DNA from 3 places in the Rhizobium sp. Leaf311 genome. Region 3 is predicted to be linked to each of the others. Evidence: predicted binding sites of a transcription regulator. Region 3 holds the regulator's gene; each other region holds the start of a gene.
What was found. The regulator LexA, encoded in region 3, represses DNA repair genes until DNA is damaged. The targets are predictions, from matches to a motif close to TGTTCNNNNTGTGTTCNG.
Positions count from the first base shown of each region.

Region 1 (9,671 bases), on a different contig from region 3:
TAGCTCTGTGCAAGGGAGCGGGATTTTGCCATGCGGGCAAAGAACAGCCATTTGTCGAGACGCTGGCGTCCTTGGTCCTGTGTTGGTTGCTTCTCGCCCATCATGCATTCCAGAAACATTGCGCCGCGGGGTCCCGCAGGACATTCATCGGCGCAAATGAAAAGGCCTTCTGCTTTTCACGAAAACAAAAGGCCCTGATCTTACTTCTTCAGCTGTTCCTTGAGAGCAGCCAGCTTTGCGAAAGGTGAATCCGGATCCAGCGGCTTCTCCTTGCGCGGTGGTTTTGCCTCGAAGCGCTGTTGACCCTGCGGCTTGCCACCGCGGTCATTGCGATCGGGGCGGTCCTTGCGCTCGCCACGGTCATGGCGCTCATTGCGGTTATTGTTGCCGCCATTGCGGTCCGGACGTGCGCCTTCGCGCTTGCGGTCACCGTCACGCTTGCGGTCGCCATCGCGGTTGGCGTTGTTGCCACGCGGCTGGCCCTGACGCTCCTCGCCACCGTCTGCACGGCGTTCGCCGTGGTTGCGGTTGGCAGGGCGGCGGTTGTCGCTGCGCTGGTTGTCATTGCGGCCACCGGGACGCCACAGAAGAACAGGCTTCGGTTCAGCAGCTTCGGCAGCAACGGCATCGGTCGAAGCCGCATCGTCCGCCTTGGCCTCAACCAGCGTTTCGGCAGGTGCTGCGGCCTCTTCGGAAGCTGGTTGCGCGTCGGCATCGTCCTGAGACGTTTCCTCAGCAGCGGCCTCTTGCGTGCCAGCAGCCTCAGCCACGGTCTCGCCAGCATCGGCACTTGCCTTGGCAGCATCAGCCGATTGACCGCCGAGGAAAGCAGCAGCCTCTTCGGCGCTGACCTGATCCGCACGATAGCCGAGACCCTTGAGGATTTCTTCCATGTCATCGAGCGTGGCGCCGAGGATGGAAAGCATGGCTGTCGTCGTGGTGAAGCGACGGCCGTCATAGGCACCTTCCGGACGCGGCTGTGTGCCCGGCTTCCACTGCAACAGTGGACGGATGAGATCGGCAAGACGTTCCAGAATGTCGATACGAACCGCGCGCTTGCCGAGGAAACGGAAGCCTGCAAGCTTGTAGAACATGCGCTCGAAACTAGGATCGGTTACAACGGACGTGCGTCCAGCCGCCAATACCGGAATAAGATCGCCATAGCCGGGCTTTCCGAGACCGTCATTCTTCAAGGCCCAGAGCAGCGTCACGAGCTCAGCCGGAGCTGGCTTCAACAAAGCGGGCAGGAATACGTGATAGGCACCAAAGCGGATGCCATAACGGCGCATCGAGGCGCGCGCATCCTGATCCAGCGTCTTGACCTCTTCGGTCACGTCGCGACGGAAGAGTACGCCCAGGTTTTCCACGAGCTGAAACGCCAGACCTTTCGCCAGGCCCTGAAGATCTTCCGCACGGGAGATATCGTCCAGCGGCTTCAGCACGGTCGCGATCTGATGATTGACGAAGCGCTCGATGCGGGCGACGGCGTGGTCGCGCGCATTTCCGCTCAGCTGCTCGTCGGCCAGCATGATGACACGCGGCTTCATGATGTTGTCACCGGCTGCAAGGCGAGCGACAGGCTCACCCAACCAGCGGACGAGACCATCCGAGCTCAGCGCGAGGTCGCCATTCCCGCTGGCATGAAGCCGCGCGGCGCGCGCCTCATATTCCAGCGCAAGCGCCTTCTGCGCTGCGCCTTGCACAGCCTTGGCATCTGGCCCTTCAGCTCCGGCCACCGGTGTAAACCGGAAACCCGCCAATTGGCCGACATGATGTCCTTCAACGAAGACATCACCATTCACACTGATTTCAGCTTCAAGCATCGCATTCTCTCTTAGGCGCCTCATGAGCACAGATGTCCTGCGATCAACAAAGCGTTTCGTCAACCTTTCATGTAGAGCATCGGACAATCGATCTTCGATTTCCCGCGTCTTTTCTTGCCAGTGTGTCGGATCGGCAAGCCATCCTGGGCGGTTTGATACATACGTCCATGTTCTGATCTGTGCAATCCTTGCAGACAACGTATCGATTTCGCCATCTGTACGGTCTGCTCTGCGCACCTGTTCCGCCATGAAATCCTCGTTCACGGCGCCGCGTTTGACCAGATCGAAATAGAGCGTTGAGATCAGGTCGGCATGTTGTGCAGGAGCGATGCGGCGATAATCCGGCAGCGCGCAGGCTTCCCACAGTTTCTCCACACGCTCGGCATTGGTGGTAACGTCGATGATCTCCGGATAGCGCGAAAGATATTCCAGCGCCTGCTGGTCGATGGCGGGCAGTGCCCGGGATAGTCCCTGCACGGTCGGCGCCGCATCCAGACTGCCACGCAAATTGGCAATGGAAGAAAAATCGAAATTCTTCGTGCGCCATTGGAGAACCTTGACCGCATCGAACTGGTGCGACTCGACACGTTCGACAAGTTCATCGTCCAGCGGATCGACCCGACCCGTGACGCCAAATGTGCCATCGCGCAGATGGCGACCGGCGCGACCGGCAATCTGGCCCATTTCGCCGGGATTGAGATTGCGGAACTGATAGCCGTCGAATTTGCGGTCCTGCGCAAAGGCGACATGGTCGACATCGAGGTTGAGGCCCATGCCGATCGCATCGGTCGCGACCAGATATTCAACGTCTCCGTTTTGGTAAAGGCCGACCTGCGCATTGCGGGTGCGGGGAGAAAGCGCGCCCAGCACCACAGCGGCACCGCCGCGCTGGCGGCGCACCAGCTCGGCAATCGCATAGACCTCGTCAGCGGAAAAGGCGACGATGGCGGTGCGTTGCGGCAGGCGGGTGATCTTTTTTTGTCCGGCATAGAACAGCTGGGAGAGGCGCGGGCGCTCAACCACCACAATGCCCGGCAAAAGCTTTTCAAGGATGGGTCGCATCGTGCCTGCGCCCAGAAGCAGTGTTTCCTCACGTCCGCGCAGATGCAGAATTCGGTCTGTGAAGATGTGGCCGCGCTCAAGATCGCCGGCCAGCTGCACCTCATCGATCGCGACGAAGGCGGCTGTCGTTTCACGCGGCATCGCCTCCACAGTACAAACGGAATACTTTGCCTTTGGCGGTGAAATCTTCTCTTCGCCGGTCACCAGCGCGACATTCGGTGCGCCGACCTTCTCTACTAACCGGGTGTAGACCTCACGCGCAAGCAGCCGCAACGGCAATCCGATGACGCCACTTCCGTGCGCGACCATCCGCTCGATGGCGTAATGCGTCTTGCCGGTATTGGTAGGGCCAAGAACGGCCGTAACACCGCGGCCGCTCAAGATCATGGGGCGAAAATTCAACGTACTATCCGTGAAATCGACTAACTGATTGTTTCACAACACATTCGGAATAGATTCCGCCGCATCGCCCCACACACATGGCAATCGCGCAGCTCAAAGGCAAGGAAAGAAACCACAAAAGCTGCAAAAGCCGTTCGTTTTACATGAATAGTGAAACGGACCGGGTGCGGAACAGTCAGCGAACGAATCGGAGACGAATCGCTTAATCCAGCAATTCGTCTTTTGTTCTCTCCCGTCTAGCTCACCATGACTGGTTCAGAGAGGCTGTCCGGCAAGAAGCCGTGGGCCGTTCGGATCGGCGGTGCCCGCAGCCTGACCGATGAAATAGGATTTGAGAGCTGGAATTCTGTCGACCAGCCCCAACCCGAAATCACGGGCAATGCGGATCGGTGCGATATCATTGGAAAACAGGCGGTTGAGCACATCTGTTGTGACCCCCATTCGCACGGTGTCGAACCGGCGCCAAGACTGATAGCGCTCAAGCACATTGAGAGATCCGATATCGAGGCCGAGGCGATCCGCCTCAACGATTGTTTCCGCAAGGGCGGCCACGTCCTTGAAGCCGAGATTGAGGCCCTGCCCCGAAATCGGGTGAATTCCATGGGCGGCATCACCCGCAAGCGCCAGACGCGGCGCCACGAAGGCGCGAGCCAGCGTCAGCCCCAGCGGAAAGGCGCGCCGTGGGCCAACCGGGCGCACGGGACCAAGCTTGTGACCGAACCTGCGCTCCAGCTCCTCCTCGAAGACAAGATCGTCGGAGGCCACGAGACGGTCGGCATCCGCCGTGCGCTCCGTCCAGACAAGAGAAGACCGATTTCCTGGCAGCGGCAGGATGGCAAAGGGGCCCGAGGGAAGGAAATGCTCTTCCGCACAGCCGTTGTGGGGTCGATCATGCTCCACTGTCGTGACAATGCCGGACTGGTCGTAATTCCAGTGAACGGTCTTGATGCCCGCCATGCTGCGCAGGGCTGAGCGAACACCGTCGCACGCCACCAGAAGCCGGGCCTCAAGCGTTGAGCCGTCCGAAAGTGTTACCTGGTTGCTGCGGTTGCCAGCGTCGAAGCCTGAAACACTCAAACCATGTCGGATCGTCACGCCAAGCCGCTCGCACACTCCGCGCAAAGCGCCGACCATCGCCACATTCGGGATCATGTGAGCAAAAGGCTGATCTTCCGCGACCTCGCCGTCGAAGGTCAGGAAGACGGGACGCACGGGATCGGAGGTCCTGGAATCGGTAACGATCATCTTGTTGATGGGCTGCGCCTGCGGCAGCAGTTCATCCCATATACCGAAGACGTCGAGCATCCGCGTGGCCGCGGCAATGATGGCGGAGGCACGCATGTCGTTTTTCCAGACGCCCTCCGGTGCCGCCTCGATGACTTCGACGGCCAGATGCGGTGCCGCCTGTTTGATTGCCACCGCAACGCCCAGACCGACATATCCGCCGCCCGCTACAACCACGTCAAGCATAACGCCTTCTCCTGCATTCTTGTGCATCTCATGCACGCACTATAGACCATAGGCACAGGTCTTCCTACTGCCGGAGCATGTCGAAAATGTCGCGCCCTATCGAAAACACCGAGCCACTCCAGAAGCTGATCTCAACGCTTGACCTCGAAAAACTTGAGGAAAACCTTTATCGGGGAACGAGCCCCCAGGTTGGATGGCAGCGCGTTTTTGGTGGCCAGGTTATCGCCCAGGCGCTCATGGCCGCACAAAGGACGGTGCCTGACAACCGCTTCGTCCACTCGCTTCACGCCTATTTCATGCGCCCGGGCGACCCTGCAGTACCGATCATCTATCAGGTCGATCGCATCAGGGATGGATCAAGCTTTGCGACGCGCCGCATCGTGGCGATCCAGCATGGCCATGCAATATTCTCCATGTCGGCGTCCTTCCAGATCGACGAAGGCGGCTTTGACCATCAGGCTCGCATTCCCCAGGTGCCGCAACCCGAGGAACTCCTCAGTGAAGATCAGATGCGCGATGCGTTTCTCGCCAAGGCGCCGCCTGCCATAAGGAAATACTGGGAAAACAGACGCCCCATTGAAATTCGGCCGGTTTCTCTGACCCATTATATTTCCAAGGAAAAGCTGGATCCCCAGCAGGACATCTGGGTCAGAGCCACCGGCGACGTTCCAGACGATCGCCATTATCAGGCAGCGATTCTCGCCTATCTCTCGGACATGACGTTGCTTGATACGTCGCTTTACGCCCACGGCACCACGATCTTTGATCCGGCGGTTCAGGCGGCAAGTCTCGATCACGCCATGTGGTTTCACCGCCCGTGCAAACTCGATGACTGGCTGCTCTACACACAGGACAGCCCAAGCGCATCGGGCGCGCGTGGCCTGACACGAGGCAGCCTGTTTACAAGGGACGGCGTTCTTGTCGCATCGATGGCGCAGGAAGGCCTGATCCGCAAACTGGCAAATGATTAAATACTAGGCATTTTTTCGATTCTGCATAGTTATTGCGCCTTTTGCGCGAAGGCGCGTGCCTATTTTCCGATCTTTTATAAATTAAACGATATTTTTCAGTTAGTTACGCGCAACCATCCAAACTGGCACGCGCCTTGAATGTAGGAGATCAGTCGCTGTTACTGATCTGCCAGCGTCGAGGAGAGCCGGCTTCATGCCGAGGCAAACAAAGGATGGGAAACCAGATGAAAATTGTGATGGCCATAATCAAGCCGTTCAAGCTGGATGAGGTGCGCGAGGCGCTGACTGCAGTCGGTATCCAGGGCCTGACCGTGACAGAAGTGAAGGGTTACGGACGCCAGAAGGGACATACCGAGATTTATCGCGGCACCGAATATGCCGTGAGCTTTCTTCCCAAGCTCAAGATCGAGATCGCGGTTGCGTCCGATCTGGTGGAGAAGGCCGTCGATGCTATCGCCTCCTCCGCGAAGACTGGGCAGATCGGTGACGGCAAGATTTTCGTTTACTCGATTGAACAGGCCGTGCGCATCCGTACCGGCGAAACCAACACAGAAGCGCTCTAAGCACGGCTGACAGGGGAGTTTTCCAATCATGCAATTAAACAAGCTTTCAACACTTGGTCGGCTCGGCGCTGGCACGGCGGCTCTCTTTGCCCCGGCGCTTGCATTTGCCCAGGATGCCGCAGCGCCTGCGGTTGCCGCGGCTGCACCGGCAATGACGGTCGACAAGGGTGACACGACCTGGATGATGATTTCGACCATCCTGGTTCTGTTGATGATCGTTCCCGGTCTCGCACTGTTTTACGGCGGTCTCGTTCGCACCAAGAACATGCTGTCTGTCCTGATGCAGGTCATGATGATTGCGGCGGTCGCGATGATCGTCTGGGTCACATACGGCTATTCGCTTGCCTTTACTGATGGCGGTTCGCTCAACAGCTTCGTTGGCGGCTTCTCCAAAATGTTCCTGGCAGGCGTCGATACGACGACGCTGTCGGAAAGCTTCACCAAGGGTGCAGCCATTCCTGAGCTCGTTTTCGTCTGCTTCCAGATGACCTTTGCGGCCATTACGCCCGCGCTGATCGTCGGTGCATTTGCTGAACGCATCAAGTTCTCTGCCGTCATCCTGTTCACGATCCTCTGGCTGACATTCGTCTACTTCCCGATCGCTCACATGGTCTGGTTCTGGGGCGGCCCAAGCGCCTATGATGGCCCAACCGGCCTGATCTTCAGCTTCGGCGCAATCGACTTCGCTGGCGGCACCGTGGTTCACATCAACGCAGGTGTTGCGGGTCTCGTCGGCGCAATCATGGTTGGCAAGCGTACCGGCTTCGGCAAGGACATGATGGCTCCTCACTCCATGACGCTGACCATGGTCGGCGCTGCCCTTCTGTGGGTGGGCTGGTTCGGCTTCAACGCCGGTTCCAACCTGGAATCCAACGCCTATGCCGCTCTTGCCATGATCAACACTTTTGTTGCAACGGCGGCTGCCGTCGTGTCCTGGGCACTGGTCGAAAACTTCACACGCGGAAAAGCATCCATGCTTGGTGCTGCTTCGGGTGCTGTTGCAGGCCTCGTCGTCATCACCCCGGCAGCCGGTTTCGTCGGTCCAATGGGCGCAATCGTCATGGGTCTGATCGTTTCGCCGGTCTGCTACTTCTTCGTTTCGACTGTGAAAAACAAGTTCGGCTACGATGACACGGCAGACGTATTCGGCGTGCACGGCGTCGGCGGCATCATCGGTGCTCTGCTCACTGGCGTGTTCGTCAACCCGGCGCTCGGTGGCGCTGGCATCGTCGATTATTCGACAGCTGACTTCGCTGCTAGCTACGCTGGCACGGCAACGCAGGTCTGGGCACAGCTCAAGGGCGTTCTCGTCACCATCGCATGGTCGGGTATCGGCTCGATCATCCTCTACAAGATTGTAGACCTCGTCGTTGGTCTGCGTGTCCCTGTCGAGGCAGAACGCGAAGGTCTCGACCTCGCCACCCACGGCGAAGCGGCCTACCACTCCTAAGCAGACAGAGACACCGTCTCAGACACGAAAGCCCGGCCACCGCCGGGCTTTCACATTTTTGGAACCTGTTACAGCATCTGAATTTGCATGGTTAATGGCATATTAACCACCGCACCGGTACCTTAGCCTGTCATCCCCGTCCGCGTGACCTATGGCGCGGATCTCGGAAGCAACGAAAGAATGACAGGTTCAGATATGGACAGAGTGAATTCAGCGACGTTCCACGGTCGTGATAACCGCTTCGTGCTGACGGCATTTGTAATGCGCCAGGTCATGGCCCTGTGTGGTTTCGGCATCCTTGCCGCTCTGGCGCTCGGTATGACGGCCTTGGCTACATGGAATGTCGCAGACCCGAGCCTGTCCTATGCGACCGGTAACGAGCCCACCAATCTGCTGGGTCACGGAGGAGCCATCTTCGCCGACCTGATGATGCAGTTTCTCGGCCTTTCAGCTCTGATTGCCATGCTTCCAATCCTCGCATGGGCCTTCGCGCTCATTTCGGGCCGCAGGTTTAACCGTATTCCTGCCCGCCTCGTCGCATGGATCAGCGGTGCGGTCATTGCCTCGGCATCCCTTGGCTGCTTTCCGGCTCCGCTGACGTGGCCTCTGCCGAACGGCATTGGCGGCGTTGTCGGCGACATGATCCTGCGCTTTCCTGCCCTTTTCATCGGCGCCTATCCTACGGGCACTTTCGCAACCGTCCTGGGCATCGCATTTGCAGCCCCGGCTGCCTGGCTCATGCTGTTTGCGGCAGGTCTTCTCGGCCACCCGGATGAAGAGGATGAATTCGCCTTGGCGCAAGCCTCGGTGCCCGCAAGGGTCAAAAAGGGTCAGACACCTGCCGATGAGGATGAAGACGATTCCGAAGGCTTCCTCAGCAACTTCCTGGCGATTGGCGCAGTAACCCACTATTGGTACATTACCCAGGCGCGGTTCCGTCGGCTGTTTGGCATGAAACCGAAATCCATGCGAAATGAGTTCGAGCAGCCCTATGATTTCAATGATTACGAATTTGGCACGCTAAACGAACCATCGCGCCTCAAGACAGCCATCAACAGGCTGGATCGGGCCGAGCCCTCCTTTGAAGAGCGCGCGGAAGCCCGTGCACGCGGCGAAATGTCTCCGCCGCCGATCTCCATGGGCCACGATGATGATGAGGATGACGAGAGCGATTTGTCCAGCGTCCAGTCTGGCGAAGCGAAGTTCTCCGCCCGACCGCCCGCAGGACAGACGCGGATCACCGCCCCCTCTGCCCGGCCCAAACCGAGCGAGCGGGTTGCGCGCGATGCCCAGGCTTCCTTCATTGCCTCCGACGGCTTCCAGCTTCCGTCTGTACATCTTCTCGCAGAGCCGAAAAGCGTCGTACGTGATGCCACCCTGAACGCTGACGTTCTGGAACAGAATGCCCGCAGACTTGAGGGTGTTCTGGAAGATTTCGGCGTCAAGGGAGAGATCATCCATGTGCGCCCCGGTCCGGTCGTCACCATGTACGAGCTGGAACCCGCGCCAGGCATCAAGTCTTCGCGCGTCATCGGTCTGGCCGATGATATCGCCCGCTCGATGAGCGCGATTGCCGCACGTGTCGCCGTGGTCCCTGGCCGCAACGCCATCGGCATCGAGTTGCCCAACAAAATTCGCGAAACCGTCTATTTGCGGGAATTGATCGCATCGCGTGATTTCGAGAACAACAAGGCCAAGCTTCCTATGTCGCTCGGCAAGACGATCGGCGGCGAAGCTGTCATTGCAGACCTTGCCAAGATGCCGCATCTGCTGGTGGCCGGCACCACCGGCTCGGGTAAATCGGTCGCCATCAACACCATGATCCTGTCGCTGCTCTACCGCATGACGCCGGAGCAGTGCCGCCTCATCATGATCGATCCAAAAATGCTGGAATTGTCCGTCTATGACGGCATCCCGCATCTGCTGTCTC
Region 1 covers NZ_LMNZ01000018.1:22,065-31,735, forward strand. The annotation lists gene ASF69_RS15805 (RNA-binding S4 domain-containing protein) at 1-104, opposite strand, end outside; gene ASF69_RS15810 (helicase-related protein) at 201-3,272, opposite strand; gene ASF69_RS15815 (ubiquinone biosynthesis hydroxylase) at 3,543-4,784, opposite strand; gene tesB (acyl-CoA thioesterase II) at 4,844-5,728, shown strand; gene ASF69_RS15825 (P-II family nitrogen regulator) at 5,941-6,291, shown strand; gene ASF69_RS15830 (ammonium transporter) at 6,320-7,741, shown strand; gene ASF69_RS15835 (DNA translocase FtsK) at 7,937-9,671, shown strand, end outside.
Region 1: the regulator LexA is predicted to act here: its motif matches at 3,500-3,517, upstream of ASF69_RS15810 (helicase-related protein).

Region 2 (9,671 bases), on a different contig from region 3:
GGCAATAATCACTTTTGCGGCAACAAGAAGCGTTTCTCCTCGCCGGATTTCCTGATTGAGCACCATCTTCGCGCCCCCCGCCTTCTCCGTCAGCGTTGATATCGTCAACACATCGTCCATGCGCGCGGGCGACTTGAAGTCGATCTCCATGCGATGAACGACAAAGACCAGCCCCTCTTCATCTGCCGTCAACAGGGCGCTCTGTTCGCAGCCTAGGCAGCGCAGATAATCCGTGCGGCCGCGCTCAAGAAAATGAAGATAACGGGCATGATAAACGAGGCCGGAAAAATCCGTGTCCTCATAATAGACACGCTGCGTCAGACGATGCCCGTGCTCTATTAGGTCGCCGGAAAGCGATATTCTGCTGTCATCCATGACGTCGCGGTCCTTCACGCACGATGATATGCTCGGAATGCTGCGGCAGCGTTTCAATCCGCTGGGCGATGAAGGCGGGTCTTAAGTCGTTTTCGCTCAGCACCGTAGCCTTCGCCTTCATCCATCGGAATTCGATATCGACACCATCAACGGCGCGGTGAACGATCTCAGTCTCGTGAAACGGAAAATCCTCTTCGAGATGGATGAGGTAATAGAAGCCGAGTTCATGGATGTCGTAGCGATCATCGGAAAAGAAGTTCTCCGCCGTCCATAACAGACGCTCGATCCGCGCATCGACATCAAGCTCTTCCCTGATCTCCCGCAGGATCGTGTCTTCCGAGCTTTCCCCGATCTCGGCGCGCCCGCCCGGCAGCGACCAATAGCTGTCGGTCAGGCTCCGGTGCACCAGCAGATGGTCGTTCCGCATCACAAGACCCGCGACACGGAAGTTGAAAAGCTGCGGCTTGTGATCCAGCCGGATCATGTGCCGTAAAGGCAGTATTTCGTTCATTTGTCGTCCAGATTGCCATCATCCCAGACGATATGCTGGGTTGAAACAGGAAGGTTTTCGATCTCACCGGCGATGAAATAGGGTGGAATGTCGAGCTCCGTCAAGGCTTGCGTGGTCGCCCTTGCCCAGCGAAACTCCAGCGGGTGCTTGCCATCCTGCATCCGGTGAACGATGTCTTCCTCATGGAATGGAAATGTCTCGGGCAGCTCCATCAGGTAATAGAAGCCAAGCTCGTGCCAGTCCTTGCCTTCGTAATGAAAGAAGTTCTCGACCACCCACAGCAACCGCCCCACCTTAGCCTCGGCACCGAGCTCCTCGACCATTTCGCGGGCCAACGTTTCGCGGGATTGCTCGCCCATCTCAGCGCGGCCACCGGGAAAACTCCAGAATTTCTCGTGCGTTGCCCGGTGCACCAGCACGTGACCATTCCGAAAGGCGATGCCTGCCACGCGCATCTGGAAAATGCGCTTGGGCTTGAATTTCATGCGGATGCGGGTGTCTTCAGTCATGGGATTTATCTTTCGGAAACATGAGGTCACGTTCCGACCAGCCTAGCGCGTCCAGCTCCACTTTGCGAACGCCAGCATCGTCCCCGACAATAAATTCGTCCAGTTGTGGTGGCTTGATCGAACTTCCAGACAGCATGGCGTGCACCTGCCCCCTGTGATGGGTCTGATGCTGAAAGAGGTGGCTGAGAATATCGTCGCAACGGTCTTGCTGTATGCGTCCATCACGATGCACCTCTACGGTGGCGGCAAGATCTTCAGGTTGAACGCCATCCACGAATTCTATCAGCGCTTCGTCAAGCTTTGCCTGGGCCTGTTGCAAGGCAGGCATGTCAGCAAAAGGCTCCTCCACCGCAAAGGCGGCATAGCCCAGTGTTCCACCTCTCACGGCGTCGAGATAGAACAGATCGACGGTGTAAATATGGTTCAGAGTTGCGCGGATGGTTGGGAAGAACCCGCTGCGGGGCGCTACGAACTCCGCCTGCGATAGTTGAAGACAGGCGGAGTGCAGTCTCAGATTGGCCAGACGGTTGTTGCGCGCCAGCTTTCTGAACACGCGGCACGAATCGTAGTCCATCGTCTCACCCCTTTTGCGAATGCGCGCGGGGTCCATGTTCCTTGCTTCAGTCGGCCTTTTCAAGCTCGGAATGACTTTTCAGAACGCGTCCGCCGTCTTCCTGCTCGATCAGATAGGCCGGTTCGCTCTCGCTTGCCTTGCGCTTGATGGTGGAACCATCGATCTTGCGCTCGACATCCTCGGTAAAGCTCTCGGCCACCTTGCCCTCACCCTTGCCGGAGCCCCATTTCCACTGAACCTTTGCACCCTTGCGAAATTTCGTCATTCCATTCTCCTCGTGAAAAAACGGGGAATGAGCGGCGGCGCGGATGGTTCCTAGGCGCTCCCCAGTTCGATGACGACGACTTCGGGCGGCGACATGAAGCGAACCGGTGCGATGGAGCAGCCAAGACCGCCGGAAACGATGAGGTGCCGGTCATCTTCCACCACATGACCGTAGACGAAACGTTCCCCAAAGCGCGACGGAACGGCCGGGCGCCAACCGAACAGATTGACCTGCCCGCCATGCGTATGGCCCGAAAGCGTGAGGGAAACGCGTGATGGCACGGATACGAAAATATCCGGCTCGTGCGCGAGCAGGATGACCGGGGCATCGTCGGTCACCTGTGCCAGCGTTCCCGGGAGGTCATCGAGCCCGCTCGTGCGGCGTCCCGTCAGATAGGCCCACTGGTCTTCCAGACCCGCGATCCAGAATGGCTGGGCGTCGGTGCCACAGCGCACGGCCCGGTTCGAGTGAACCTCGATGCCCACCGAGCGCAGGGCCTGGTGCGCCACGGTTTCCTTGAGCCGCAATCGCTGGGCCTCCGGGTCCTGCCACCAGTCATGATTGCCGCAGACAGCATGAACGCCGTAGGGCGCCTTGAGGACTGACAGCGCCTTGGCCCATTCCGCGGGTGGAACGACGCCCGTCACCAGCTTCATGCCGGACATGTAATCGCCCATCAGCAGGATCGCATCGCCGCCCAGCGTATTGGCATAGTCGCAGATCCGCGCGATCCGCGCGGCGGGCATCCAGGGTTCGCAGGCATGAAAATCCGCCAGCACCACCAGACGCAGGCTCTGCCCCCTGGGCCAGCCCGGCGGATTGAAGCGGTAGCGCGTGGTGGACAGTCTCGCCAGCGGCTCGATACCTCCGGCATAGGCACCCAGAGAGACCAGCCCCGCCGCCATGGTCGCGGCTGTCTTGAGCAGTGCGCGCCGGGTGATCACGTCAGTCGTCCTCAAGCGTCAGGCGAAACTGCGCAGCATCGATATCTTTCGGCGGCTGCATTCCAAGATGCTTCCACGCCGTTGCGGTCAGGATGCGTCCGCGCGGTGTGCGCTGGATGAAGCCCTGCTGGATCATGTATGGCTCGATGATATCCTCGATGGCGTCGCGTGGTTCCGAAAGACCCGCCGCGATGGTTTCGATACCCACCGGCCCACCGCCGAAATTGACGGCAATCATCATCAGATAGCGCATGTCGAGCTGGTCGAGCCCCATATTGTCGACCAGCAGGCGCGTCAGCGCCTCATCCGCGATCTGGCGCGTCACCGATTCTGCCCTCGCCACTTCGGCAAAGTCGCGCACCCGGCGCAACAGCCGTCCGGCGATGCGCGGCGTGCCACGCGAACGACGGGCGATTTCGCGCGCACCCTCCTCCGTCATCGGCAAGCCCATGATGCGCGCACCGCGCCGCACGATCAGCTCAAGCTCATCGACGGTGTAGAAAGACAGTCGAACCGGAATGCCGAAGCGGTCCCGCAACGGGTTGGTCAGAAGCCCAAGCCGCGTGGTGGCGGCAACCAGCGTGAATTTCGACAGATCGATCTTCACCGAGCGCGCCGCAGGGCCTTCACCGATGATGAGGTCCAGCTGGAAATCTTCCATTGCCGGGTAGAGAATTTCCTCGACGGCGGGGCTTAGCCGGTGGATTTCGTCGATGAACAGAACATCGCGCTCTTCCAGATTGGTCAGAAGCGCGGCCAGATCTCCCGCCTTGGCGATGACCGGCCCTGACGTGGACTTGAAATTCACGCCCAGTTCCTTGGCCATGATCTGCGCCAGCGTCGTCTTTCCGAGACCGGGCGGGCCGACGAACAGCACATGGTCCAGCGCCTCGCCACGGTTCTTTGCCGCTTCGATGAAAATCTTCAGATTGGCGCGCGCCTCAGCCTGGCCGGTAAAATCATCCAGCGTCTGTGGCCGCAACGTCGTGTCGATATCCTCGCCGCGCTTTTCTGAAGAAATCAACCGTGCCGCGTCGCTCATGTCAGACATTCCATCATGTGGCATTCCATTGTGTCAGCCGTTGCAGACATCTTGCTGATCACCTTGACGTCACGGTCTTCCGAAACACTATGGCGAAAAAGCGCTCTCACCTTTTAAAATCCGGTCGAAAATAGCATTGGCGTCATCACCGTGAAAGCTCCTTCAGGCCCAGCCGGATGAGCTTGGCGCTATCACCGCCCTCGCCGCCATTCTTCAGCGCCGCAGCAACGGCATTGGCCGCCTGGTCGCGCGAGTAGCCAAGATTGGTCAGCGCCGAAACGGCATCGGCGACGGGGGCTGATGCAACGCCCTCGCCCAGTTCCTGCTTGAGACCGATGGAGGCGGAGGCTTCACCGGCAAAGGCGGGCGCCTTGTTGCGCAGTTCGGTGACGATACGCACCGCCACCTTTGGCCCCACGCCCGGCGCGCGCGATACGACGACCTTGTCCTGAAGCGCGATCGCATTGGCAAGCTCTGACGGGGACAGGGTCGACAGCACCGCCAGCGCCACTTTGGAGCCCACGCCCTGCACGCTCTGCAGCAGGTTGAACCATTCCCGCTCCAGCGCGCTCATGAAGCCGAAAAGCTTCAGCTGGTCCTCGCGCACATAGGTTTCGATAAAGAGAACCACCGCCTCGCCGACCGATCCCAGCCGAGACAGCGTGCGGGCCGAGCAATGCGCCACGTAACACACGCCATGCACATCGACGAGAACATAGTCATCGCCGATTTCATCGATGGTGCCCTTGAGTTTTCCGATCATCGTAACGTCCGTAAAAAGAGAAAATCAGCCCGCCGCCAGCACGCGCCGCATACGCTCGCCTGCCCGGTTGTGGGCGTGGCAGATGGCAATGGCAAGAGCGTCCGCCGCATCATTGCCCTTGAATTCGGCCTTCGGCATCAAAATCTTCAGCATCATGTGGATTTGCTGCTTTTCGCCGTGTCCCACACCGATCACCGCCTTCTTGACGGCATTGGGCGCATATTCGGCAACCGGCAGCCCGGCACGCGCGGGAACCAGCATGGCAATGCCGCGCGCCTGGCCGAGTTTCAGCGTCGCCACGGCGTCCTTATTGACGAAGGTCTGCTCGACAGCGGCCTCATGCGGCTGGTGGGAGTGCACGATCTCGGAAAGCCCGTCATGCAGCTGGCAAAGCCGCGATGCCAGATCCATGTCGCCGTCTGACGTGACAGTGCCGGAGGCAACGAAACGCAGGCTATTGCCCATGGTTTCTATGATGCCCCAGCCCATTCGCCTCAGCCCTGGATCAATCCCGATAATTCGAATCGCATTCTGCATGGTTTACCCTATCCTTGAGCAGCGAAACCTGCCAGCGATAAGTGAACAAAACGACAACATCACAGATTTATCCCGCTCCGCGCCAGTCTGCGGCCAATGGCGCGTCGCTACAGTTTTTCTGATCCTTGCATCAATTCGACGCGACTGGACTGGCAAACGTCGCTGCAGAACTTACATCGGGGAAAAGCTGAAATTCCAATAGGAGCGTCCGATGATCCCTTTTTCCATACTCGATCTGTCGCCCATTGGTGAAGGCGAGAGCGTCAGCACTGCTCTTGAGAATTCACGCCTTATGGCGGTGAAGGCAGAAGAACAGGGCTTTGAACGGATTTGGCTGGCAGAGCATCACGGTATGCCCGGCATCGCCAGTGCCGCAACCGCACTCGTCATTGCCCATGTCGGCGCTGCAACCAAACACATCCGCGTTGGCTCGGGCGGCATCATGCTGCCCAACCATTCGCCGCTTGTCATTGCCGAACAGTTCGGCACGCTGGCAGCCCTTTTGCCGGGCCGTGTAGACCTTGGCCTTGGCCGCGCACCGGGAACAGATATGCGCACCGCGCGTGCCCTGCGCCGCAGCCTAGATTCAGGCGCAGAGAACTTCCCGCATGACATCGTGGAATTGCAGCGCTATCTCGGCGCGCCGGAGCCGGATCAGGCCATCCTGTCCGTCCCCGGCATAGACAGCAATGTGCCGATCTGGCTGCTGGGCTCCAGCGTCTACAGCGCGCATCTGGCAGCAGCCCTTGGCCTGCCATATTCCTTCGCCTCGCATTTTGCGCCGGATATGTTGATGGACGCCATCGCCATTTACCGCGAACGCTTCCAGCCATCAGCCACGTTGCAAAAGCCCTATGTCATGGTCGGCGTGATGGGCGTGGGCGCGGATACGGATGAGGAAGCCAATTACCTCTTCACCTCCGCCCAGCAGCAATTCGTCAATCTGCGCAAGAATGTCCGCACCCAGTTCCCCCTGCCGGTAAAAAGCATGGATGGCCTCTGGAGCGACATGGAGCGCATGACGGTAGATCACACGCTCAGATACGCCGTCGTCGGTTCTCACGCCACGGTCGAGCGCAAACTGGCGGATTTCCTGTCGGAAACCGGAGCAGATGAACTGATCATTTCCATGCCCGTCCACAGCATCGAGAAGCGTCTGCGCTCCGTAGAAGTCTTTGCCGATGTCCGTGGTGGGCTGAAGCTCGCGGCTTGATCTGATCTCGATAGAAACCCCGGCGCATCCGCTGCCGGGGCCACAGCCTCCCGAACGCCCCCCTCCGTCATTCCGGCCTTGAGCCGGAATCCAGCAGCGCCGCGTCTGCGGTGCGCAAGACTCTCTCGTGATCAAGGACTTGATCACACTAAATCCCGGATCAAGTCCGGGATGACGGTTAGTGTTGGCGGGCAAAACCGCCTTTGAGCAAGGCGCTGTTGAGGTATCGTTGGAAAACAAAAAGCCCCGGCGCATCCGCTGCCGGGGCCACGGCCTCCCCAACGCCCCCTCCGTCATTCCGGCCTTGAGCCGGAATCCAGCAGCGCTGCGTCTGCGGTGCGCAAGACTCTTTCGTGACCAAGGACTTGATCACACTGGATCCCGGATCAAGTCCGGGATGACGACGTAAAACATTGGGCTAAACTGTAAGTCGGAGCCTGAAGCCGGTTCTGCACAAGCCCCCTCCGTCATTCCGGCCCTGAGCCGGATCCCGCAGCACCGCGTCGGCGGTGCGCTGGGGTCTTTCGTCATCACCCCGAAGCCCGCATCGAGGCTCGGGGTGACGATATCGCTCATATGGATATCAAGCCGAAAGCTTGGCCATGATCTCTTCGGAGACTTCGAAGTTCGAATAGACGTTCTGTACGTCGTCATCGTCTTCCAGGTTGCCGATGAGCTTCATCAGCGATTGCGCCTTTTCTTCATCGACAGGCACCGTGTTTTGCGGCTTCCAGATCGACTTGACGCTGTCGGCTTCACCAAGAACCGCTTCAAGCGCCTTGGAAACCTCGTTCATTTCTTCGAAACCGCAGATGACGGTGTGGCCTTCTTCGCTGCTTTCCACGTCGTCGGCACCGGCTTCGATTGCCGCTTCCATCACCTTGTCGGCGTCGCCAACGGAAGCCTTGTAGGTGATTTCACCCACGCGATCGAAGGAGAAGGAAACCGATCCGGTTTCGCCCAGCGCGCCGCCAGCCTTGGTGAAGATGGAGCGAACGTTGGAGGCCGTGCGGTTGCGGTTGTCGGTCAGCGCTTCAACGATGACTGCCGTGCCGCCGGGGCCGTAGCCTTCATAGCGCACGTAATCATAGTTTTCCGCGTCCGCTCCCGACGCCTTCTTGATGGCGCGGTCGATATTGTCCTTCGGCATGGACTGCGCCTTGGCGTTCTGGATTGCCAGACGCAAGGCAGCGTTCATGGCCGGGTCCGGCAGACCGGATTTGGCGGCAACGGTGATTTCACGTGCGAGCTTGGAAAACATCTTCGAACGGATCGAATCCTGTTTTCCCTTGCGATGCATGATGTTCTTGAACTGTGAATGGCCAGCCATGGCACCCCTGATCATATCTCTTGTTCGGAATTGGGGCCTTATATGTGCGATAGCCCGGCTGTTCAAGCCCGCAAGACACACTCTTCTCTCAACTGATCAAGGAACTGAAATCTGTCGTCTTCGTTTGGGTACGAGTGCGAAAGCGGGCATCCATGCCCGGTTATCGTGGAAGAAGACGACAACCGAAGGAGAGACATTCATGGTCAGTCTGAGTGAAGCACGCGATGCCCCCGCACGTCAGCTTTGGGACGAAATCAATTCCGTACACGCTGGCATGCTTGGCCTCGAAGGCTTGCACGCTCATATGCAGCCGATGGCGCCTCACGCCGATCCCAAGACGAACACCATCTGGTTTTTCTCGAAGAAGGATTCCCATCTGGTCCAGACGCTGAAGTCGGGCTCGCGCGCCCATTTCTGTGTCATCGGCAAGGATCACGATTACCACGCCTGCCTGTCAGGCAAGCTCGAAGTGCGCGATGACAAGACCAAGATCGACGAATACTGGAACTCGGTTACCGCCGCATGGTACGAGCACGGCAAGAGCGATCCGCAGCTGACCATGCTGGCTCTGCATGTGGATGATGCGGAAATCTGGGCCTCCACCGACAACACGTTGAAGTTTGGCTGGGAAATTGCCAAGGCCAACATGTCGGACGAGAAGATGCCCGATGTCGGCGTGCGCCAGCACCTGTCTTTCGCCTGATCCTATCCCCTCCCCCGTCAGCCCTTACATGCCTTGTGGCACGAGTATCTGTGGCTGGCGGGGGAGGTTTCTCATCGACACCCGGATGACGGGGTCAGACGCATAGCCAATCTTGAATTGCGGCCCGAAGGCCACCAGAAACTGCTCAAGCGCATGGGGCTGGTGCATTGGCAGGATCAGCGCAGAACGCAGGCGTTTGACGATCCTGCTCATGCTGTCCGTCCCCATCGTCAATCCACCATCCACCGGCACCATCAGCACATCGAGCCTGCCAATTTCGGCATATTGGCTTTCCGTCAGCTCGTAATGCAGATGGCCGAGATGCCCGATGCACAGCCCGGCAACCTCGAAGATAAAGATGGAATTGCCATCCTTCTGCAACAGCCCGCCCCCTCCCCAGCGGTTGCGGATATCGGATGTAACGTTGCGGATATAGACGTCGCCTACCTGTATCTTGTGGTCAGCCTTTTCGCCGGGAACATCGCTCCAGCCATGCAGCACATGCTTGATCGCCGGGTCGGGATGCGCAGTATAATGGGTGGAATGGGCGTTGTTCATCGTTACCACGTCAGGCGTCATGGACGGACGATAAATGCCATTATAGTCGGTTGCGATGGTTACGCCTTCGGGCGACGTGATCAGAAAGGTCGAATGCCCGATATATTGTATCTGCACCTCTTCCTTCGAACTTGCCTGCGCCAGTTGAACGCCTGAAGGATCAAAGCGGGCAAAGGTCACACCCGGCACGGCCTGCGCAACCGCCTGACACTGGCTGATCGGCGGGCGGTTGGCGGAAGGACGGGGCGGCGCTTGCTGGGCAGATGCGGCTGCGGCCAGCGAAAGCATCGATAATGCGAGCATGAACATGCGAAGCATCAGCACCACTCCCGGGAACGAGACGAGTG
Region 2 covers NZ_LMNZ01000001.1:292,081-301,751, reverse strand. The annotation lists gene ybgC (tol-pal system-associated acyl-CoA thioesterase) at 1-375, opposite strand, end outside; gene ASF69_RS01345 (NUDIX hydrolase) at 368-886, opposite strand; gene ASF69_RS01340 (NUDIX hydrolase) at 883-1,395, opposite strand; gene ASF69_RS01335 (DinB family protein) at 1,388-1,969, opposite strand; gene ASF69_RS01330 (DUF2945 domain-containing protein) at 2,016-2,234, opposite strand; gene ASF69_RS01325 (metallophosphoesterase) at 2,285-3,139, opposite strand; gene ruvB (Holliday junction branch migration DNA helicase RuvB) at 3,180-4,220, opposite strand; gene ruvA (Holliday junction branch migration protein RuvA) at 4,366-4,983, opposite strand; gene ruvC (crossover junction endodeoxyribonuclease RuvC) at 5,008-5,520, opposite strand; gene ASF69_RS01305 (LLM class flavin-dependent oxidoreductase) at 5,732-6,733, shown strand; gene ASF69_RS01295 (YebC/PmpR family DNA-binding transcriptional regulator) at 7,317-8,063, opposite strand; gene ASF69_RS01290 (pyridoxamine 5'-phosphate oxidase family protein) at 8,263-8,766, shown strand; gene ASF69_RS01285 (MBL fold metallo-hydrolase) at 8,791-9,645, opposite strand.
Region 2: the regulator LexA is predicted to act here: its motif matches at 5,562-5,579, upstream of ruvC (crossover junction endodeoxyribonuclease RuvC).

Region 3 (9,671 bases):
GCGTTCGGGCCACCGACATAACGATAAAGCGGCAGACCGGTTGTTTCGGCAGCAGCTTTGGCAACGGCCAGCGAAACGCCGAGAATGGCGTTGGCGCCGAGGCGGGACTTGTTCGGTGTGCCATCGAGCGCAATCAGCGTCTGGTCGATGTGGATCTGGCTTTCTGCGTCGAAACCGCCCAGCGCGTCGAAGATTTCCGTATTGACGGCTTCGACGGCCTTTTCAACGCCCTTACCGAGATAGCGCTTGCCGCCATCACGCAGTTCTACGGCTTCGTGCGCGCCTGTCGATGCGCCCGATGGAACTGCCGCACGACCGAAAGAGCCGTCTTCCAGATAGACATCGACTTCAACGGTAGGATTGCCGCGGCTGTCGAGAATCTCGCGTGCGATGATATCGGTAATGGCTGTCATGATCTCTCCCTTGGGACTGGAACAGGATTTTCCGCTGCCTGTCTTAGAGCGCATCCCGAAGACTGTGAAGCGCTTTTCCGACAGGTGAGCGATAAACAGAGCGACTGGTTAGCGACTCAATTTGAATTCTTCTGCCGCTGTTAGACGACGCACAAGAATTTACAATGATGGCCCACGTCTCCAGAGGCCGACTTTTCATAAAAATCGATTAAGGCCAAAAGCCGTCAGGCTGCCTTGGCAATGTCATCGAAAGCCAGCAGCTTTTCCAAAAGCTTTGGCATGTCTTTCAGGTGCACCATGTTTGGCCCGTCAGACGGCGCGTTGTCTGGATCTTCGTGCGTTTCAACGAAAAGACCGGCAACACCGACAGCGATAGCCGCCCTAGCCAGCGTTTCGACAAACTCCCGCTGGCCGCCGCTTGAGCCACCCTGCCCGCCCGGCTGCTGCACGGAATGAGTCGCATCGAAGACGACAGGCGCGCCAAGCGATGCCATGATCGGAAGCGAACGCATGTCCGACACAAGCGTGTTGTAACCAAAGGATGCTCCGCGTTCGCACAGAAGGACGTTCGGATTGCCGCTGTCATTGAGCTTCGCCAGAACGTTTTTCATGTCCCACGGCGCCAGGAACTGACCCTTCTTCACGTTGACGACCCGGCCAGTCTTTGCTGCCGCAACGAGAAGATCCGTCTGGCGGCTGAGAAATGCCGGGATTTGCAGGATGTCGACAACCGGTGACACGATGCCGCATTGCTCTTCGGTGTGAATATCCGTGAGCACCGGAAAACCGAACTGCGCCTTGAGTTCTGCAAAAACTTCGAGCGCCTTGTCGATGCCGATGCCGCGCTGGCCGGATAGTGATGTGCGGTTTGCCTTGTCGAAAGATGATTTGTAGACCAGCCCGATGCCGAGCCTTCCGCACAGCTCCGCCATCGTTTCCGCAATCATGAAGGCATGGTCGCGGCTTTCCATCTGGCATGGCCCGGCAATGAGCGAGAACCGCTTAGTGTTGCTGAACGTAACCTGACCGGCACCTTCACCGACGACCACATTAAGATTGTTCTGGACGCTCATCTTCACTCCTCGAAGGCAAATATCGCGCCTTGACCGGGCGCTCGCTGAACCAGCAGTCGAGAGCCTTTGCGCGTGTATTCCACGCCATTAGCAGCAAGAAACGACTCTGTCACGGCGAGATCAGCGACAGCAAATGAGACTGCGGCGCCGAAAAGGCCAGGGATGCTCTCTTGCTCGGCCCCATCAAACTCTTCTGCAACCGTCTGCGCATGGGCGATGCGGATGACCGCGCCCGGCGTAAGAAAGCTGAGGTTTCCCGTTGAGTCGGCTGCTGCCGACACACCAAATGCTGCTTCCACCAATGGCGCAAAGGCGTCCGGTCGGTCTGAGCGCAGGGTTATTTCGCGCAGGCCAGTCGCTCCATTTTTGTGAGCTGTGAGGTCGGACCGTTTTGCGGAAAAAGCGTTGACGCGCTCACAGGTGAAGAAGAACAGATTTCCGTCATCCTTTTCTGCCGCAAAAGCCAGGCGAAAGCTCGCTTCAGATCGGCTTCCGTCCGGCAATGTTACCGGTCGACTGAACGAAAATGCGTCGCCGCCGGAAAGTCCAGCCTCAACGAAGCTATGATGATCAGCATCTGCGTCGTGCGTTTTTCCGGCGACTGCGGAAAACCCCTGCTGCCCGTATCGCTTTCGAAAGACTTCATCGCGTCGAACAAAGGCGTTGCCTTCTGCGCAAGCCCTGGAATATTGCGCGGCGTCTCCGATTGCCAGGGGTTCGAGATACTGCCCGTCTTCGAGAAAGACGCAGGCATTCTCGGTGCCGAAGGGGTGCCTTGCATCTGCAGCAACCGTAAAGCCCAGCGCCGAGAGACGCGCCCGTGCTTGTCCGAGGTCTGCAACGGGCATTACGATATGATCGATTTCACGCGCCATGAGGGGTCCTTCCGCTTCGTCGGCATGGGCATTCCACTGTTGCAAGCCGAACGTTTTATGGCCGGGCGAGATAATGGATGTAAATTGTCACAAGCACACTGATTTTTAAGGGATTGCAGAACACATATGGAACATATAGTGTTCGTTCTGTATTTGTTTCGCGAATCTTCGCCTCGAATCTCTAAGGGTGTTACTCCATGCTCACGCGCAAACAGCAGGAATTGCTACTGTTCATTCATGAGAGAATGAAAGAGTCTGGCGTGCCGCCTTCCTTCGATGAGATGAAGGACGCACTTGATCTGGCATCGAAATCAGGAATCCACCGCCTGATCACAGCGCTCGAAGAGCGCGGCTTTATTCGTCGGCTACCGAATCGGGCGCGTGCGCTTGAAGTCATCAAGCTGCCTGAGTCCTATACGCCTGCTAGCAAGCCTCAACGTGGCTTCTCGCCGAGCGTCATCGAAGGTAGCCTCGGCAAAACCAAACCGGCTGAACCAGCAGCCCTGCCCGTCGCGTCGAATGATTCGAACTCGGTCAGCGTCCCTGTCATGGGCCGTATCGCCGCGGGTGTTCCCATTTCGGCCATTCAGAACAACACACATGACGTTGTTGTGCCAATCGACATGATTGGTGCGGGCGAACATTACGCGCTTGAAGTCAAAGGCGATTCGATGATCGAAGCCGGCATTTTCGATGGCGACACGGTCATTATCCGCGATGTCAGCACGGCAAATCCGGGAGATATCATCGTTGCATTGGTGGATGACGAAGAAGCGACATTGAAGCGCTTTCGTCGCAAGGGCGCGTCAATTGCGCTTGAGGCAGCGAACCCTGCCTATGAGACCCGGATTTTTGGACCGGACCGCGTCAAAATTCAGGGCAAGCTCGTCGGCCTTATTCGCCGCTATCACTGACCGGTGACTTTTCCTATGTCTAGAGGTGGCGGTCGCCCTCGGCCGCTGCCCTTTGCAATGCCTGTCTAGAGAAAACATTTGCGGACATTGAACTCCTGTCCGATATCAACAGGTCTTGGACACCAGAAGCGCCGCTTTTTGCGCCTCTATATGTAGCTGGCTCACTAGTTTTAGTTTGCGTGTGGACGTTCGTCACGTCGCGAGCCTGAAGCTGGGCATTGCTCTTACCGGTTTAGCCATTCTCGCAGTCGACTGGCTGGCAATCGTGCTGTCCAGCGTCGCGCACCCTCCTGCATGACACATCAAATAATTTGAAGAGGCCTATCTTCAAAACGGTCTGTATCAAAAGGCTCGTCTCAGCTAGCACGGGAGTTCGTAACGGAGGGCAGCCATATGTACGATCTTTATATAGCCAACAAGAATTACTCCTCTTGGTCGTTGCGTCCATGGGTGTTGATGCGGACGCTGGACATCGGTTTCAAAGAAAGCCTTTTTCCTTTCGGCAATTCAGCGAAGGACTTCTCAACCTTTTCGCCCACTGCCAAAGTTCCCTGCCTTGTTGATGGTGATTTCACCGTATGGGATTCGCTCGCCATTGCGGAATATCTGGCTGAAAGAAATAGCGGTGTTTGGGCAGACAATGCTGCCGCTCGCGCGTGGTCTCGATCAGCAGCTGCGGAAATGCACTCGGGTTTCCAGGCGCTGCGCAACGAGCATCCCATGAGTGTCGGCCTTCGCATTCGCCCAGCTTCCATCAGCGGATCGCTGCAACAGGACATCGCGCGTATCGACGCTCTCTGGTAGCAGGGTCTGAAGTCCTTTGGTGGCCCATTCCTGGCGGGTAGCACGTTCACGGCCGTGGATGCATTCTTCTGCCCGGTCGCTTTCCGCTTTCAGACATACGGAACAGTGCTTTCTGCGGAGTCCACGGAGTACAGGGACCGTCTTCTCTCACTGCCTGCAATGCAGGAGTGGCAAGAGGCGGCGCTTCTGGAGACATGGCGCGACGGCGATCATGAGGAAGAGGCGAAGGCAGTCGGAGAGATATTGGCGGATCTTCGTATGTCAGGGAATTCGTAAGCGGCGGGTGTCGTTCACAGGTTTCATCGCTCGGCGGAAAGCAATGCAGCGATATGCTCTGGCAAGGTGGCGTCATAGGTCTTGCTGCGCCACTGGTAGCTGCGGTGAGCGGTCCACGGTCGCTCGATGCCGTCCAATGCCGCTTTGGCGCTGTAGCGGGGGGATCCCTCCCCGCCAAACCAGATTTCCATCGAGCCGGTGCGCCGCAACGTATCGCCTGTAATAAGCAGCGCACCTGATCGGCAGGCTGGAAACGGCACTCCCCGGCTTGTCACCACTATGTCAGCGAGATCACAGGCGGCTCCCGTCAATAATGAGTTGGATAGGACCGCAATGCTAACGCCTTTTTGGGATTTCAACGCGCACCACAGATCCTTGCGGCATGTAAAGCGTTGCGTGCCTGCAAGCGCCGTCTTCATTTCAGCCAGCGCCTGGGTTTTGTCCACCTCGCTTAGCCGGGAGCGGGAAGCCGGCTGGCTTTCAAGCTCCTGGGTGTCTCCATCCGCCTGCCTCGCCGTGTCCAGCAGATGCGGAGCAACATGCTCCATCGTCAGTGGGACCGCCCTCTCCCATTGATCATAGATGAAGCCCGACGCGCGGGCCTTGGTCGTCGCAACCGCGTCATTGGATAAAAGCGCAATGAGCGAACCGTCCTCGAAAATCAACAGGTCGGGCTTCGTACTACAGCGCTCGGTTCCAAGCATAATGAGCCCTGCCGCGATGAATGGCACGCCAATCAGTGCCAGTCGTGTTCGAAGGAGCGAAAGAAGCAGAAATCCAATGGTTGAAATGGTGAGAAACCAGGGATGTTGCCGGCCGATGGTTGCGTCCCCACCCCAGCTCGAGACCGTCTTGGCAATCTCGATGACAATCTCCATGCCATAGCCCATTATCTTCAGGAATGGGCCATCCAGGCCGAAAGGCATGAGCAGCATTCCAGCGAGCCCGAACGGCATGACAATAAGCGACATGACCGGCATTGCAGCAAGGTTCGCGGCAAGGCCATAGGTTGTGATGCGGTGGAAATGTTCAATCGAGTAGACCGCAGTCGAAAGGCCGCCGATAAAGGATGTCAAAGCGACGCCTCCGACAACCGCCGCCGATTTCGTTGTCAGCGTCAGCCACCATGGGGGATTGGTTATCGAGAGGCTGTCCTCCTTGTTTCGCCACCGGCTCCAAAAGGAGTAGGCGGAAACGAGCGCGAGCGTCGCGGCGAAGGACATCTGGAAACTTGGCCCCATCACCTCGTGCGGGGAAAGCACCACGATTATCAAAGCGGAGAGCGCCACATTTCGAAGGCTGATGGACGGCCGGTCGACCAGAACCGCAATCAGCATGATCGACATCATCAACCATGCTCTTTCCGCTGAAACGGCAAAGCCGGATATAAGGTAATAGGCAAACGTCATGAGAAGTGCCGCAAAGGCGGATATCTTCTTGACCGGCCAGCGTTGGGAAAATCCCGGAAAGACGCTGAACACCGTGCGCATTCCGACAAAGAAAATGCCGGCAGCCAGCGCCATGTTCAGTCCGGAGATTGCGACGATATGAGCGAGGCCTGAAACCCGCAGTGCCTCCATGGTCTCGCCCGAGATCGCCCGCCGCTCATCGGTTACGATGGACGCCGCAAACGCTCCCGCATCACCCGGTATGAGGTACCGAATGCGCTGGGCGATATCGCTGCGTAATTCATAAAGCCATTCTCCCGCAATCTTGGCTGGGCCCGATGCAGGCACCGCAGATGGATCTGCGCTGACGCGTTGCGGCGGCCCATAGAAAAACCCAGTTGCGCCGATTCCCTCGAAGAATGAGGCGAAGGCAAAATCATTCAGCCCTGGCAAGGCGGGACCGGATGGTGGCGAGAGGCGCGCCGTGCCCGTAATTGTTTCGCCGATTTCAGCCGCCTGATGGCGGCTTCGGGCCACGAGTGACACTCGAGCGGGCGGACGAGACAGGGTGGGGTTTGACGTCGATGTCAGTGCCAAGACGTAGCGCCAGTTTCCGCGCGCGTCCAGTTCACGCCGCTCGACCGTGCCTTTGACCAGTGTCGTGACGGGCGTATCGAGAATGATTGTGGCGCTGCGCTGGGTGTCCCAATCGGCAAGGACCATGCCCAGCAGAAGCAGTGCAACGGTTTTCAGAAAAATGGAGGTGGCACCCGGCCTATGGTAAAGGGCGGCAGCTGATATCATGACGCAAAGAGTTGCGATCAACAGCGGCAGAGACGGTGGCGTGGCTGGCAGGCAGAACCAGAATGCGGCGCCAGCGGCAATAAGAACGGGGACGAAAAGAAATCCTCCGCGATATGCGCGTTCCTCTTCGATGCACCGCAAATACCAATGTTTAAACCTGGTCTGCAAACTGTCCTTTTGGGGAGTGACCGGCCCCTGCCCCACCAGTGCGCCTCGCGAGACATGCAGCGGCAATAGCAAGGCATCGAGCTCCGTTTGCGCAACGAAGTCCGTTTCCCGGTTACGGAAAAGCTTGTTCTCTTCTCTCTGGTTCAACCCCCGGCGCCCCTTGCCGCAAGGGTTCTAGTTTGCAACCCTGGAAGGCATATTGCAACATCTTGCGCGATTAAGGAAGCATTGACCTAGAGTGAAACACTTTGCCGTAGAAATGCTTCATTTTGGGATATTGCCGTGTCGCAATGCACAATTTGCTCGTTCGATAGCTTGGCTTTGTCGCAAGGATCATATAGCTAAATCGCTGACGCTTAACTGGCTGATGCGTCACCCCGCATCGCCTGCATATTTCGGAGGTATGGTATGACGGAAAATAGCGCGACAGTGACCCTCGGCGACACCAAAGTCGATCTTCCTGTACGAGAAGGCACGATCGGTCCCAAGGTCGTTGATATCGGAACGCTTTACAAGCACACCGGCACCTTTACCTACGATCCCGGCTTTACATCAACTGCATCGTGCGAATCCAAGATCACCTACATCGACGGCGACGAAGGCGTTTTGCTGCACCGCGGCTACCCTATCGAACAGCTGGCCGAACAGGGCGACTTCCTTGAAACCTGCTATCTGCTGCTCTACGGCGAACTGCCAACAACCGCACAGAAGAAGGATTTCGACACACGCGTTACGCGCCACACCATGGTGCATGAGCAGATGAGCCGCTTCTTCACCGGCTATCGCCGCGACGCTCACCCGATGGCCGTCATGTGCGGTACAGTCGGCGCGCTGTCTGCTTTCTATCACGACTCCACCGACATCACCGATCCGCATCAGCGCATGGTCGCTTCGCTGCGTATGATCGCCAAGATGCCGACGATTGCCGCCATGGCCTATAAGTACCACATCGGCCAGCCATTCGTTTACCCGAAGAACGATCTGGATTACGCATCCAACTTCCTCAACATGTGCTTTGCCGTACCCTGCGAAGACTACAAGGTCGATCCGGTACTGGCCCGCGCAATGGACCGCATCTTCATCCTCCATGCCGACCATGAGCAGAACGCGTCGACCTCGACTGTTCGTCTTGCAGGCTCTTCGGGTGCTAACCCGTTCGCATGTATCGCAGCCGGTATCGCCTGCCTCTGGGGACCTGCCCACGGCGGTGCTAACGAAGCTGCGCTCAACATGCTCAATGAAATCGGCTCCGTTGACCGCATTCCTGAGTACATTGCCCGCGCCAAGGACAAGAACGATCCGTTCCGTCTGATGGGCTTTGGCCACCGCGTGTACAAGAACTACGATCCGCGCGCCAAGATCATGCAGAAGACCATGTACGAAGTGCTGGAAGCCACTGGCAACCAGGACGATCCAATCATGCAGGTTGCCCTGGAGCTGGAAAAGATCGCGCTTTCAGACCCTTATTTCGTCGAAAAGAAGCTCTACCCGAATGTCGACTTCTATTCTGGCATTACGCTGAAGGCGCTCGGCTTCCCCACAACCATGTTCACCGTTCTCTTCGCTCTCGCCCGCACCGTCGGCTGGATCGCACAGTGGAACGAAATGATCGAAGACCCGCAGCAGCGCATCGGCCGCCCACGCCAGCTCTACACCGGTGCTGCAAAGCGCGACTATACACCAGTCTCCAAGCGTTAAGCTTATAAACAAAGAACGAAAAAAGCCGGGTCAACACCCGGCTTTTTTATTGATTGCCATTTGCTGCCTTGCCATCCTCGGAAAGACGTGAGTTGGGAGGAAAGATGATGAAAAAGCCTATAACTATGCTGGACAGGTCAGTCTGGAGCGAAGGCGACGATTTCTGGCAAGGAGAGTTTGAAGGGCGCACCTTCGGAACGAACGCTTCCGTCATGTTCTACACGGTGAATGAAGTGGGCAAAGGCACGGGACTGCACAAACACCCTTATGATGAAATCTTCATCATGCGGCAGGGCAATGCACTCTTTACAATTGGAGATCAGGAAATCCGCGCCTCGGCCGGACAGGTCCTGTTCGGGCCTGCAAATATTCCCCACAAATATGTCAACCTAGGGCCTGGACCGTTAGAAACGCTCGATATCCATGTCAGCGACGTTTTCATCCAGGAAAATCTGGACTAAACCCACTTTCAATGCGCCGCAACGCCCAAGAACTGCTTGAGCTCCGGCGTCTTCGGCGATGAAAACACCTCTTCCGGCGGGCCGATTTCATGGACTTTGCCTTCGTGCATGAAGACCACGCGTGAGCAGACGTCGCGGGCGAATTTCATCTCATGCGTGACCATGACCAGTGTCATGCCTTCTGCTGCAAGTTCCCGCACCACCGCCAACACTTCGGCTACCAGTTCCGGGTCGAGCGCGGAGGTGATTTCGTCGCAGAGAAGCGCCGTTGGCTGCATGGCGAGTGCGCGAGCAATCGCCACACGTTGCTGCTGCCCGCCCGAGAGTTCGTCAGGGTAAGCATCGAATTTATGGGCAAGGCCGACGCGTTCGAGCATCTTGCGCGCCAGCATTTCTGCCTCGGCCTTCGGCGTTTTCTTGACGACTGTTTGCGAGAGCATGACGTTGCCGCCGACCGTCAGGTGCGGGAAGAGATTGAATTGCTGGAAGATCATGCCGACTTTCAGCCGGAGCGCTTTCAGGTGAAGTTCGTCGTCTAGAAACTGCGCGCCAGCCACGGAGATGGCACCGGCTGAAATGGTCTCCAAACCGTTGATGCAACGCAGCAGGGTCGATTTTCCCGAGCCGCTCTTGCCGATGATCGCAATGACCTCACCCGGCTCGATATCGAGGTTGATGCCTTTCAGCACCTCGTTCGTGCCATAGCTCTTGCGGACTTCAGTGATTTCGATGAGCGACATTAAGCTTCCTTTCGAGAATCTGGCTGCTTTTCGACAACGGCCAGCAAAGCGCGAAAT
Region 3 covers NZ_LMNZ01000020.1:356,298-365,968, forward strand. The annotation lists gene eno (phosphopyruvate hydratase) at 1-413, opposite strand, end outside; gene kdsA (3-deoxy-8-phosphooctulonate synthase) at 638-1,486, opposite strand; gene ASF69_RS18540 (VOC family protein) at 1,489-2,361, opposite strand; gene lexA (transcriptional repressor LexA) at 2,559-3,275, shown strand; partial or broken gene ASF69_RS18550 (glutathione S-transferase family protein) at 3,669-4,355, shown strand; gene ASF69_RS18555 (ComEC/Rec2 family competence protein) at 4,379-6,862, opposite strand; gene gltA (citrate synthase) at 7,124-8,413, shown strand; gene ASF69_RS18565 (cupin domain-containing protein) at 8,521-8,874, shown strand; gene ASF69_RS18570 (amino acid ABC transporter ATP-binding protein) at 8,883-9,614, opposite strand; gene ASF69_RS18575 (amino acid ABC transporter permease) at 9,592-9,671, opposite strand, start outside.